Regions from separate parts of the Pseudomonas sp. TZ252 genome, predicted to be linked through region 1. Evidence: riboswitches for the same ligand, from Rfam matches in the RefSeq annotation. Region 1 holds a riboswitch; the other holds the start of a gene.

Evidence for each region. A riboswitch is a leader RNA that binds a small molecule or an ion and turns the genes downstream of it on or off. The one in region 1 is predicted to bind cobalamin.
Region 2: another riboswitch for cobalamin. It lies ahead of btuB (TonB-dependent vitamin B12 receptor); the one in region 1 lies ahead of cobW (cobalamin biosynthesis protein CobW).

What each region holds. Positions count from the first base shown of each region.
Region 1 covers NZ_CM148566.1:4,643,359-4,649,747, reverse strand. Annotated here, with positions in the region: gene cobN (cobaltochelatase subunit CobN) at 1-1,766, opposite strand, end outside; gene cobW (cobalamin biosynthesis protein CobW) at 1,842-2,894, opposite strand; cobalamin riboswitch at 3,016-3,206, opposite strand; cobalamin riboswitch at 3,265-3,414, shown strand; gene ACYAF3_RS21555 (CbtB domain-containing protein) at 3,517-3,699, shown strand; gene ACYAF3_RS21550 (CbtA family protein) at 3,717-4,418, shown strand; gene ACYAF3_RS21545 (cobalamin biosynthesis protein) at 4,491-4,919, shown strand; gene cobM (precorrin-4 C(11)-methyltransferase) at 4,916-5,668, shown strand; gene ACYAF3_RS21535 (alpha/beta fold hydrolase) at 5,797-6,389, shown strand, end outside.
Region 2 covers NZ_CM148566.1:150,506-156,894, forward strand. Annotated here, with positions in the region: gene cbiB (adenosylcobinamide-phosphate synthase CbiB) at 1-527, opposite strand, end outside; gene bluB (5,6-dimethylbenzimidazole synthase) at 524-1,180, opposite strand; gene ACYAF3_RS00720 (cobyrinate a,c-diamide synthase) at 1,182-2,489, opposite strand; gene cobO (cob(I)yrinic acid a,c-diamide adenosyltransferase) at 2,521-3,132, opposite strand; gene btuB (TonB-dependent vitamin B12 receptor) at 3,196-5,034, opposite strand; cobalamin riboswitch at 5,131-5,338, opposite strand; gene ACYAF3_RS00735 (FUSC family protein) at 5,386-6,389, opposite strand, start outside.

The DNA.
Region 1 (6,389 bases):
GGATCGTTGACGATGAACGGATAGATGTTCGGCAGCGGACCGAGCAACGCGTCCGGCCAGCATTCGGCGGACAGGCCGACTCCCTTGCCCGGCAGCCATTCCAGGTTACCGTGCTTGCCGACGTGCAGCAGGGCATCGGCGCGGTAGGCGTGGCGCAGCCAGAAGTAGAACGCCAGGTAGCCGTGCGGCGGCACCAGGTCGGGATCGTGGTAGACCGCCGCCGGATCGAGCTGATAGCCGCGCGCCGGCTGGATGCCGACGAAGGTCAGGCCATAGCGCAGGCCGGCGACCATCATCCGTCCGTCGCGGAACATCGGGTCCTGTTGCGGCTCGCCCCAGCGCGCCAGCACCGCCTGGCGATTGCGCTCCGGCAGGCGTGCGAAGCAGGCCAGGTAGTCGTCCAGCGCCAGGCTCTGGGCGCAGGGCCGTAGGTCGAGATGCTCCAGGTCGTTGCTGACGCCGCCGAGCAACTGGCGGATCAGCTCGGTTCCGCTGGCGGGCAGTCCGTCGACCGGATAGCCCTGCTGGCGCAGGGCACGAAGGATGTTCAGCGCCGCCGCCGGGGTGTCCAGGCCGACGCCGTTGCCGATCCGGCCATCGCGGGTCGGGTAGTTGGCCAGCACCAGCGCCACCCGTTTTTCCGCGTTTGGCTTGCGCGCCAGCTCGGCCCAGCGCCGCGCCAGTTCGGCGACGAAATCCATGCGCTCGTCGTCGGCGAGATAGCAGACCACGTCGCTCTCGCTGCGTTCGCTGCGCCAGGCCAGGCCCTTGAAACTGATCGGCCGGGTGACGATGCGCCCGTCCAGCTCCGGCAGCGCCACGTGCATGGCCAGGTCGCGCGGCCCCAGGCCTTGCGGGTTGTCCAGCCAGAGCGGGCGGTTGTCCAGCGAGCAGATCGCCTGCAACACCGGCACGTCGCGACGGAACGGACGCAACTCGGGCGCCTCCGGATTGGACTGGGCGAAACCGGTGGTATTGACGATCAGCGCGGCGTCGCTGCGCTCCAGCCAGTCTTCCACCTGCGCCAGGCAGGCGCTTTCCTTGAGGCTGGCCAGCGCGATCGGCAACGGGTTGAGCCCCTGCGCCGCGAGGCGTTCGCAGAAGCGTGCGATGAAGGCGGTGTTGGCTGCCTGCAGGTGGGTGCGATAGAACAGCAACGCGACCACCGGACGCCCGGCCTGCCAGTCGGCACGCCAGTGTTCCAGGGTCGCCTCGGCATGCCGTGGATGGAACAGCGCCACCCGCGGCAGCGCCTGCGGTTCGCGCCAGGCGTAGTCGCGGCCGAGGCACTGGCTGGCCAGGCAGCGGTAGAACTGCCCGGCGTTCTCCAGGCCGCCCTGGCGCAAGTATTGCCAGAAGCGCTCGGCCTGCTCCGCCGGCAGGTTGCCGAGGGCGCTCAGCTCCGGGTCGGGGCGGTCGTCGCCGGGCACCGGGATCAGCAGCGCGCCGCGCTCGGCCAGCGCCACCAGTTGCTCCACGCCGTAGCGCCAGTAGCCGATGCCGCCGTGCAGCGAAAGCAGGATCACCCGCGCGTGCCGCAGCACTTCCTCGACGTAGAGGTCCACCGAGGCGTGGTTCTGCAACTGCATGGGGTTGGCCAGGCGCAGGCTCGGGTAGTCGTCCGGCAGCGCACGGGCGGCCTCGGCCAGCAATGCGAGGTGCGAATCGCCGCTGCAGAGGATCACCAGCTCGGCGGGAGTCTGGGCCAGGTGGGCGATGCCGTCGTCGGGAACGAAGCCGCCGGGTTGGGTGCGCAACAGGTGCATGGACGTTCTACCGGTAGGACGCAAGAAGCTGGGGCCGGCGAATCGCCATCGCCGGCCCCGGCCGGGGATCACGGATCAGGCAAGCGCTGTGCGCAGCTGGTTGGCAATGGCGGCCTGGTCCAGCTCCTGGCCGATCACCACCAGCCGGGTGCTGCGGGCTTCGTCGGCCAGCCACTTGCGGTCGAAATGCCTGTCGAAGCGCTTGCCGACGCCCTGTACCAACAGGCGCATGGGCTTGCCCGGAATGGCGGCGAAACCCTTGATGCGAAGTATGTCGTGACGCTCCACCAGCTCGCCGAGGGCCTCGAGCAGCGCAGCTTCCTCCACCTCGGGGAGATCGACGTGGAAGGAGTCGAACTCGTCGTGGTCGTGGTCCTCGTGGCCTTCGTGGTCGTGGTGGGTCGGCCGGCCGTCGATGTGCAGCTCGGCCTCGGCGTTGAGTCCCAGCAAGACCGGGAGCGGCAGCTCGCCCCGGCTCGCCTCGACGATCTTCACCGCCGCCGGCAGCTCCCCGGCGATCTCCGCGCGGACCCGCGCCAGGGCCTCGGTGTCGAGCTGGTCGGCCTTGTTCAGGATCACCAGGTCGGCGCTGGCCAACTGGTCCTCGAACAGTTCGTGCAGCGGCGATTCATGGTCGAGGTTGGGGTCCTGGCGGCGTTGCTGGTCCACCTGCTCGGGATGGGCGGCGAAGGTGCCGGCCGCCACCGCCGGGCTGTCGACCACGGTGATCACCGCGTCGACCGTGCAGGCGTTGCGGATTTCCGGCCACTGGAAAGCCTGCACCAGCGGCTTGGGCAGGGCCAGGCCGCTGGTCTCGATGAGGATCTGGTCAAGGTCGCCGCGGCGCGCCACCAGCTCGCGCATCACCGGGAAGAACTCTTCCTGCACGGTGCAGCACAGGCAACCGTTGGCCAGCTCGAAAACGCGGCCCTGCGCCTCTTCTTCGCTGCAGCCGATGGAACATTGCTTGAGGATCTCGCCGTCGATGCCGAGTTCGCCGAACTCGTTGACGATCACCGCGATGCGCCGGCCTTCGGCGTTGTCCAGCATGTGCCGGAGCAAGGTGGTCTTGCCGGCGCCGAGGAAGCCGGTGACGATGGTGACGGGGAGTTTCGCCAGGGTTTTCATGGGCAGCCCTTGTTCAGCTCGGCGGGCATGCGGACGAGTGGCGCGGACGCAGGGGCCGCGCAACGGATTCGCCACCGGATCACCCCGCCCGGTTGTATGGAAGTCTTGTCCCCGGGCATCGCGCCACGGGATCGACGAGGCAGGTCTCCTGGCTCACGGTCTGGCGTCTCCGCCGGTTCCCCGCCTTCCCGCGTCACGCAGTGGCATTGGGGAACGATCGCCGTTCACAGTTGCGGGGGCAGCCGCGGCATCGACCGCGTTCCCTCTTAGCCCCGCCGTCGCCGGCGAGGAACCTCGAACCGGCAAGGCTACGCAGTGCGCGGGCCAGGGTCAATCGGGCCGGTTGACGCCCGGCGGTCCTTCATGCTGTCCTAGGCGGGTTGTCCCAGGTGTCTCGTGCCGGCGCGCACGAGGTGAAACGGGAAGCCGGTGACGCTCTCCGAGCCAGTCCGGCGCTGCCCCCGCAACGGTAAGCGCATCGCGCGCGAGCCCGGAGACCGGCCTGGAACCTTTCGTTTGATTCACCCGCGGTGGGCGGGCGCAAGCGTGAAGCGGGCCGTCCGGGCCTGTTCCTCGTGCGTACTCCTCTGCCACGCCCATGCCAATCCAGAGGGAACGCACCATGTCCAGCAGCACCCTGGCGCACGCCAGCTCCACCACCTCCCTGTCGAAGCGACTGAGCCTGGCCATCGGCGCCGGCCTGCTCGGCGCGCTGCTGGTCTATTTCGCCGGTTTCTCGCACATCGACGCGGTACACAACGCCGCCCACGATACCCGGCACAGCTCCGGCTTCCCCTGCCACTGAGTCGCGAGGGAACCAGAATGATCAAGCGCATCGCCCAGACCGCCGGCTTCGCCGGCCTGCTCGCCGCCCTGCTGCTGACCCTGCTGCAGATTCTCTGGGTCACCCCGCTGATCCTCGAGGCGGAGACCTACGAGAAGAGCGAGCCGGTCGCGGCCCAGCCCCACGAACACACCCCCGGCGTCGCCGCCCATGTCCACGACGAGGAGGCCTGGGAGCCGGAGGACGGCTGGCAGCGTACCCTCTCCACCACCGGCGGCAACCTGGTGGTGGCGGTCGGCTTCGCCCTGATGCTCGCCGGCCTCTTCACCCTGCGCGCGCCGGGCCAGACCTGGCAGGGCCTGCTCTGGGGCCTGGCCGGCTACGCGGTGTTCTGCCTGGCGCCGTCGCTGGGCCTGCCGCCGGAGCTGCCGGGTACCGCCGCGGCCGACCTGGTGCAACGCCAGTACTGGTGGATCGCCACCGCCGCCGCCACCGCGGTGGGCCTGGCCCTGCTGGTGTTCGGCGGCAACTGGCCGCTGAAGCTGGTCGGCGCCGTCCTGCTGGCGCTGCCGCACCTGTTCGGCGCGCCGCAGCCCGAGGTCCATGCCAGCCTGGCGCCGGAAGCCCTGGCCCAGCGTTTCGTGGTCGCCTCGCTGGTCAGCAATGCGCTGTTCTGGGCCGCCCTCGGCCTGGCCGCTGCCTGGCTGTTCCGGCGCAACCGGGGCGGCGTCGACGCCTGACCGCCTGCCACCCGCGACCCTTGCCGGTCGCGGGTCCATAGTGCCTCTCCTTCCATTTCCTCCGGTGCGCGCATGCCCCTGCCCATCCCCAGCCTGCTGATCGCCGGCATCGGCTGCCGCCGAGGCTGTAGCGCCGAGCATCTGCGCGCGCTGCTGGAGCGAACGCTGGGCGAATACGGGCGCAGCCTGGCCGAGCTGGACGCCCTCACCAGCATCGACGGCAAACGCGACGAACCCGGCCTGCGGCAACTGGCCACGCTGCTCGAACGCCCCGTGCATTTCCTCGCACCCGCCGTCCTGCACGACTACGAGCCGCGCCTGCTCAGCCCCTCCGCCGTCGCGCTGCGCGAAACCGGCTGCTCCAGCGTCGCCGAGGCCGCCGCCCTGGCCCTGGCCGAACGCCTGGGTGGCGGTCGCGCCGATCTGCTCGGGGCGAAACGCAGCGACGATCGGGCGAGCATCGCCCTGGCACGTCTTCTCACCGAACGAGAACTCCCATGACCGTCTATTTCATCGGCGCCGGTCCCGGCGACCCCGACCTGATCACCGTCAAGGGGCAGCGCCTGATCCGCCAGTGCCCGGTGATCCTCTACGCCGGCTCGCTGGTTCCGCAAGCGCTGCTCGAGGGGCACCAGGCCGGCCAGGTGGTGAACACCGCCGAGCTGGACCTCGAACAGATCGTCGAGCTACTCGCGCAAGCCCATCGCCGCGGCCTCGACGTAGCCCGCGTGCATTCCGGCGATCCCTCCCTGTATGGCGCCATCGGCGAGCAGATCCGCCACCTGCGCGAACTCGGCATCCCCTATGAGATCGTCCCCGGGGTCACCGCCACCGCCGCCTGCGCCGCCCTGCTCGGCTGCGAGCTGACCCTGCCCGAAGTGTCCCAGACGCTGATCCTGACCCGCTACGCCGCACGCACGAAGATGCCGGAAGGCGAGAGCCTGGGTGACCTGGCGCGGCACCGGGCGACCCTGGCGATCCACCTGGGCGTCGCCCACCTGGCGAAGATCGTCGAGGAACTGCTGCCGCACTACGGCGCCGACTGCCCGGTCGCGGTGATCCACCGGGCCAGTTGGCCCGACCAGGAACAGGTTCGCGGCACCCTCGGCGACATCCTGCCCAAGGTCGCCGCCAGGAATTTCCGCCGCACCGCGCTGATCCTGGTCGGCGAGGTGCTGGCCGCCGAAGGCTTCGCCGACTCTTCGCTGTACCGCGCCGAGCATCGACATCTCTATCGACCCGGCGAATGAACCGCCGTCCTTAGGTTCGGCGCCGACCACCGGCAGCACGCCTAGACTCGTCACAAGGCTTGCGACAGCGGGCCGGCACGGCTAGCGTTCAGCGCTGGCCCCTTTTTTCCTGAAGCCTTCGGACACCCATGAAACGATTCCTCCTCGGTCTGGTTCTGCTGCTGGCGGTCGCCGCCGGCATCCTCTACTTCGTCCCGGCTACCCTCCTCGCCAGCGTACGCACCGTCGAGCGCGGTCTCGCCGGTCTCAGCGAGCACAGCGTGCAGGTCGACAACCTGGAGATCGCCTACCTGGAAGGTGGCTCGGAGAAGAACCCGACCCTGTTGCTGATCCACGGCTTCGGCGCCGACAAGGACAACTGGCTGCGCTTCGCCCGGCCGCTGACCGAGCGCTACCATGTGGTCGCCCTCGACCTGCCCGGCTTCGGCGACAGCAGCAAGCCGCAACAGGCCAGCTACGACGTCGGCACCCAGGCCGAGCGAGTCGCCAATTTCGCCGCCGCCATCGGCGTGCGCCGCCTGCACCTGGCCGGCAACTCCATGGGCGGGCACATCGCCGCGCTCTACGCGGCGCGCCATCCGGAACAGGTGCTATCGCTGGCGCTGATCGACAACGCCGGGGTGATGCCGGCGCGCAAGAGCGAACTGTTCGAGGACCTGGAGCGCGGCGAGAATCCCCTGGTGGTGCGCCAGCCGGAAGACTTCCAGAAGCTGCTCGACTT
Region 2 (6,389 bases), 2.0 Mb from region 1:
CTCAGGCGATACAGCACCACCCCCGGCGCGCCGGCCACGGCGAACCAGAACAGGGCGGCGTAAACCGCGTCGCTGCCGTTCTCCAGTACCGATTCGGTGGCCGCGCGGGCGACCCCGGCCTGGTCCAGTTCGCGGGTATCGCGGCTGACCAGGTAGCCGACACGTCGCCGCGCCTCGTCCAGGTCGCCGGCGCGCAAGGCCAGCGCCACCGGTTCGGCGTGCTCGCCGAGGCTGCGCAGGCCGAGCGCGGCGTACAGCGCCAGGGCCTGGACCAGCCAGCCGAGGTAGGGAAGTTCAGCGAGCGCCCAGGCCAGCAGGGTCAGCGGCAGTACCGCGAGGACCCAGGCGGTCACCCCGTGGCTGCGCCAGCCGACCCCGGGATCACCCTCGCCGGCCAGGCGCGAGCGGTTGAAACGGCGCTCCAGGCGATCGGCCAGGCGGCCGAAGGCGACCAGCGGGTGCCAGCCCTGCGGCTCGCCGAAGCGCGCATCCAGCGCCACGCCGAGGATACCCAGCAGTGCGCTCATGCTCGCTCGCCCCAACGGTTCTGGTAGACCAGCTCGGCCAGCGGACGCGGTTCGCTCCAACCCTCCAGCGCCAGCATCGGCGCCGGGTAGAACTCCGCCACCGGGCCCAGGCAGAGCACCGCCACCGCCTCGCTGCCGGGCGGCAGGCCGAGCAACTCGCCCAGCGCGGCCGGATCGAACAACGATACCCAGCCCATCCCCAGGCCCTCGGCGCGACTGGCCAGCCAGAGGTTCTGGATCGCGCAGGCGAGCGACGCCAGGTCCATCTGCGGCAGGGTCCGGCGACCGAACACATGGCGTTCGCGGTCGTCCATCAGGGCGGCGACCAGCAGTTCGGCGCAATCCAGCACGCCCTCGACCTTGAGCCGCATGAACTCGTCGGAGCGCTCGCCGAGGGCTTCGGCGGTACGTCCGCGTTCCTCCTCGACCAGCCCGTGGATGGCCCGGCGCAACGCCGGCTCGGTGATACGGATGAAGCGCCAGGGTTGCATCAGGCCGACGCTGGGCGCCTGGTGCGCGGCCTCCAGCAGCCGCGCGAGCAGCTCCGGCGCCACGCTGCCGCCGCTGAAGTGGCGCATGTCGCGGCGCTCGGCGATGGCCCGGTAGACGGCGGCGCGTTCCGTGGCGCTGAAGGCGTGAGAAGAATCGGACATGTCAGTCGGCGTCTCGCGCGGGCGCCAGCAACGCGGCGGCGGCCTGCGGGTTGGAAGGCAGGTAGAAATGGATATAGGAAGCCGTCAGCCGGCCAAGACGGAACACCGCCTCCGCCGTGTTCCGGCCGTTCGGGCAGACGCCACGGGCCAGAGGCTCGACGGCGCAGTCGAGGGTCGAGTGATGGAAGGTATGCCCGCGCAGCCGCCCTTCCGGCAGCTCGACCTCCTGCAAGGCCAGGGCGGTCAGGCGCTTCTGCAGGCGCGCCCGGCCCGGCAGCAGGCCGAGCAGTTCGCCGCGCTCGCCGTCGGCGTCTTCCAGGCAGTCGAGCAGGTAGAGCATGCCGCCGCACTCGGCCAGCAGCGGCTTGCCGGCGGCATGGTGGGCTCGGATCGCCTCGGCCATGGCGCGATTGCCCTGCAGGCGCCCCAGGTGCAGTTCGGGATAGCCGCCCGGCAGGTACAGGCTGTCCACGGCGGGCAACGCCTGGTCCTGCAGCGGCGAGAAGAACGCCAGCTCGGCGCCGAGTTCGCGCAGCAGGTCGAGATTGGCCTGGTAGAGGAAGGCGAACGAGGCGTCGCGGGCCACGCCGATGCGCACGCCTTCCAGGCTGCGTTGCAGCGGCGCCGGAGCGGGCACCTCGAAGGTCACCGGCTCCGGCAGGTCGGTCTCGGCGCTGGCCAGCAAGGCGTCGGCGGCGGCGTCCAGGCGTACATCGAGATCGGCCAGTTCCTCGGCCTGGACCAGGCCCAGGTGGCGGCTCGGCAATTCGAATTCGGCCGAGCGCGGCAGACCGCCGAACCAGCGCATGCCGGGCGGCAGGCAATCGCGCAGGATGTCGCTGTGGCGCTGGCTGCCGACGCGGTTGCCGAGCACTCCGGAAAACGGCAGGTCCGGCTGGAAATGCGCCAGGCCGTAGGCCAGCGCGCCGAAGGTCTGGGCCATCGCCGCGCCGTTGATCACTCCCAGCACCGGCACGCCGAAACGCCGCGCCAGGTCTGCCGCCGAGGGGTTGCCATCGAACAGGCCCATCACCCCTTCGATGAGGATCAGGTCGGCCTCGCCGGCGGCCCGCGCCAGCAGGCGTCGCGCTTCGGCCTCGCCGACCATCCACAGGTCGAGCTGGTAGACCGGCGCGCCGGAGGCGCGAGCGAGAATCATCGGGTCGAGGAAGTCCGGTCCGCACTTGAACACCCGCACCCGTCGCCCCTGGCGCGCATGCAGGCGGGCCAGAGCGGCGGTGACGGTGGTCTTGCCCTGGCCGGAGGCCGGGGCGGCGATCAGCAGGGCCGGACAGCGTGCCTGGGTCATGGGCGAAGCGTCTCCGCGCATGGCGCCGGCATCAGAACTCCACTCCTTTCTGCGCCTTGATCCCGGCCTTGAACGCGTGCTTGACCAGGCTCATCTCGGTCACCGTGTCGGCGGCCTCGACCATCCCCGGCTGCGCGCCGCGGCCGGTCACCACCACATGCTGCATGGCCGGGCGCGCCTGGATGTCGGCGAGGACCCTGTCCAGTTCCAGGTAGCCGTGCTTGAGGGCGATGTTCAGTTCGTCCAGCACCACCAGGCCAACGTCCGGGTCGGCCAGCAATTGCGCGGCGACCTTCCAGGCCGCCTCGGCCTTGGCGATGTCGCGCTGGCGGTCCTGGGTCTCCCAGGTGAAGCCCTCGCCCATCACGTGATAGCTGACTTCCTCGGGGAAGCGCCGGAAGAAGGCTTCCTCGCCGGTGCTGGCGGCGCCCTTGATGAACTGCACGACACCGACCTTCATGCCATGGCCCAGGGCCCGCGCGACCATGCCGAAGGCCGAGCTGCTCTTGCCCTTGCCGTTGCCGCTATGCACCAGGAGCACGCCGCGTTCGTCGCGGGCCTGGGCGATCTTCTCGTCGACCACGGCCTTCTTGCGCTCCATCCGCTCGCGGTGGCGCTGGTCCTTCTCGGGGGATTCGTTCATCGTCGATCACTCCTTGCGGCGACGCGGCCGCGCCGTCGCCTCGTTCATTCGAAATACCCGGCCTCACAGGGCCTGGTAGCGCACGCTGAGGTAGACCGCCTGGCCAGGCTGGTTGTAGCCATACGCGGTTTCGTAGTCGGCACCGAACAGGTTGGCGATCCGGCCCTGCAGGCGCCATTCGTCGTTCAGCCGGTACTCGCTGCGCAGGTCGAGGGTGGCGTAGCCGCCCAGGCGCACCTCGTTGGCCGGGTCATCATAGCGTCGGCCTTCGGCGTGCACGCTGGCGCCCAGCGAAAGACGCTCGAAGCGCCGGTCCAGTTCCAGGTTGAACATCCGCTGCGCCCGGCGCGGCAGTTCGTTGCCGTCGTTGACGCCGCCGGAACGGTTTTGCGGGTCGAGGAAGGTCGCGTTGGCGTTCCAGTCCCAGCCCAGCCACTGGCTGCCGAGGACCAGTTCGACGCCACGGATGCGCGCTTCGTCGATGTTGAACGGCACATAAAGCCCCTGACGGGTTGTATAGGTGATCAGCGAGTCGATGTCCGTACGATAGGCATTCACCGCCCAGTGCCCCCAGTCGTGCGTACCGCTGAGACCGACCTCCAGGCTGCGCGAAGTCTCGGCGTCCAGGTCGGGATTGCCGTAGTCGGGGAGGTAGAGTTCGTTGAAGGTCGGCGCCTTGAACGCCGTCCCGTAGCTGACGGTGAAGCGCAGCGCGTCGCTCAGCGCGTAGCCCCAGGCGGCGCTGCCGGTGTCGTGCACGCCGAACTGCTGGTTGTCGTCGCGGCGCAGGCTCAGTTGCCAATCCTGGCGACCGTACCGGCCGAGGTACTGGGCGAACCAGCCTTTGTTCAGCCGCGAGTCGACGCTGAAGGCTTCGCTGCTGCTGATCTCGTCCTTCTGCCAGTCGTAGCCGAGGGTCAGCACATGGCCTTCGGCCAGGGTCAGGTCGTTCTGCCAGGACAGGCTGTCGCGACGGGTATCGAAGCGCGAGTAGAAACGGCCATCCTGATAGGCATCGGCCTTGTCCTCGCTGCGCCCTGCCTGGAGGGTCACCAGCCAGGGATCGAGCGGAGTGAAGCGGGCACGGCCGCCGACCAGGTTCTGCTCGCCGTCGGCGTTGGTATTGAAACCAGAGTTGCCGAGGACCTGGTCATAGTCGTTGTGCGACTTGGCCCTGACCAGGGTGCCGTCGAGTTCCAGGCCATTGTCGAAGCGATAGCCGCCGCGCAGGTTGCCGGACAGGTTGCGGTAGCCGTCTCGGTCTGGCTCATAGCCCGCAGTACCGGCGCGCTTGGTGTTGATCCCCGCCGTATCGAAGCTGCTCACCCCGAGGCTGTACCAGCCGTTGCCGGCGCCGCCGCTGACCCCGGCGCTGCCCTCCAGGGTCTGATGGGTGCCGTAACCGGCGGAGAAGAACGGCTTGGCGCCCTGGCCGTCGCCGCGCCGGGTGAAGATCTGGATCACCCCGCCGATGGCCTCCGAGCCGTACAGGCTGGAACGCGGCCCGCGGACCACCTCGATGCGCTCGATCAGCTCCACCGGCAAGTCCTGGAACGCGGTGAGGCCAGCGCTGGCCGAGCCGACCTTGATGCCGTCGATCAGCACCAGCACATGGTCGGACTCGGTGCCGCGCAGGAACAGCGTGGTGTTCTTGCCGAAACCGCCGTTGTTCGCCAGCGACACGCCGGGTACCTGGCGCAACAGCTCCGGCACGCTGCGCGCCTGGCTGCGCTCGATATCCTCGCGGTCGATGACGCTCACCGCCGCCAGGCTCTGGGAAGCGGTCTGGGCGGTACGGGTGGCGGTCACCACCTGGTCGGCAAGGCTGACCGGTTCGGCCAGGCTCAGGGAAGACGCGCCGCACAGCGCCACGGCTGCCGGGGTCAGGAAAACTCTGTTCATGCTCTGCGCTGCTCCGTCGCTCTCACCCGCGCGACCTGGGTTGAGGCAGACGGAGGACGAAGCGACGGCAGGAGACGTCCGACAGCGCCCTCCGCGATGCCGTGGGTGCGTCAGGCCGGTCTCCGGGCTCGCGAGCGAAGCGCTGGACGCTTCCAGCCGCGCCTTCCCATGCCGGAGCACAGTGGTCATCGAGCGGCTGTCTGATTCGCCTACCGTTGCGGGGGCAGCGCTGGCCTGGTTCCGACGGAACGCACCAGCTTCCCTGTTTCACCCCTTGCGGGGCACCTGTCGCAAGGCGCGCAGCTTAGTGGTTCGGGGCTTGCGCGGTCAATGTGGCCGGCCACCGCAGAACTAGCGCCCGGCTCCGGGGAGCGGGTCCGCGCGCAGCGCCGTCCCGGCCGGAGCATGGCTGCGGCACCACTGCCGCCAGGTGGCCTGCAACTGCACCAGCGCGGCGCCGGCCAGCTCGCCGCGTTCGCTGCCGGCCAGCGGGCTGGCGGCCAGGGCCTTGAGCAGGCGCGCGGTCGGCGGGTCGAGGGCGTGTTCACGCTCAGCCCGCGGGCCATCGCCCAGCAGCGCCAGGCGCAGGCGCCGCAGGTAGCGGTCGCGGGCCTGCGCCAGGGACGCCGGGACCTCCTCCAGGCACTGCCGCAGGTAGAGCAGCTCGTCGCCGAAGTCGAGTCCCATCAGGCCGTCCGACCAGGGCTGGCGGCGCCCCTCCGGCAAACGGTCGTAGCGCTGCGCCAGGCGGATCAGGCGATCCGCGGTGCGCCCGCCGAACCAGGCCTCGGCCTGCGCCGGCGAGCGCAGGGTGAGCCGCGCCAGGTCGCCGAGGGTGGCCTGCAGCATGCGCCGGTAATGGCGTTCGCCCGGCCGCAGGCTGACCAGGTTGAACACCAGCACGGCGAAGGCCACCCCGAGCACCGTCGACAGGGCGTTGTTGAGGAAGTGCGCGAGGTCGTAGCTCATGCTGTTGCTCGGCGCGACGTTCTTCACGAAGAAGATGCAGAACGGCGAGGCGATCCCGGCCAGGCTCGCCCGGTTCACGCACAGCGCGGCGAAGAACAGCGGTACGCCCAGGCCCAGGCAGAGCAGCGGGAAGCCGTCCACGCCGGGCAGGTAGAACAGTGCGACGAAGCCGGCCAGCGGGATCGACAGGAGGATCCCGCGAAGGAAGTTCAGGCCGGCCTGGGCCGGGTTGTCGCGGCTGGCGAAGAGACTCAGCACCACCCCGGTGATCGACACCGCGCCCAACCCGCTCGGCCAGGCGCTGGCCAGCCAGAACGCGGCCACGCAGAGGAACGCCAGGGCGCTGCGCAGGCCGAACAGCACGCCGCGCTCGATGTCCCGGTGCC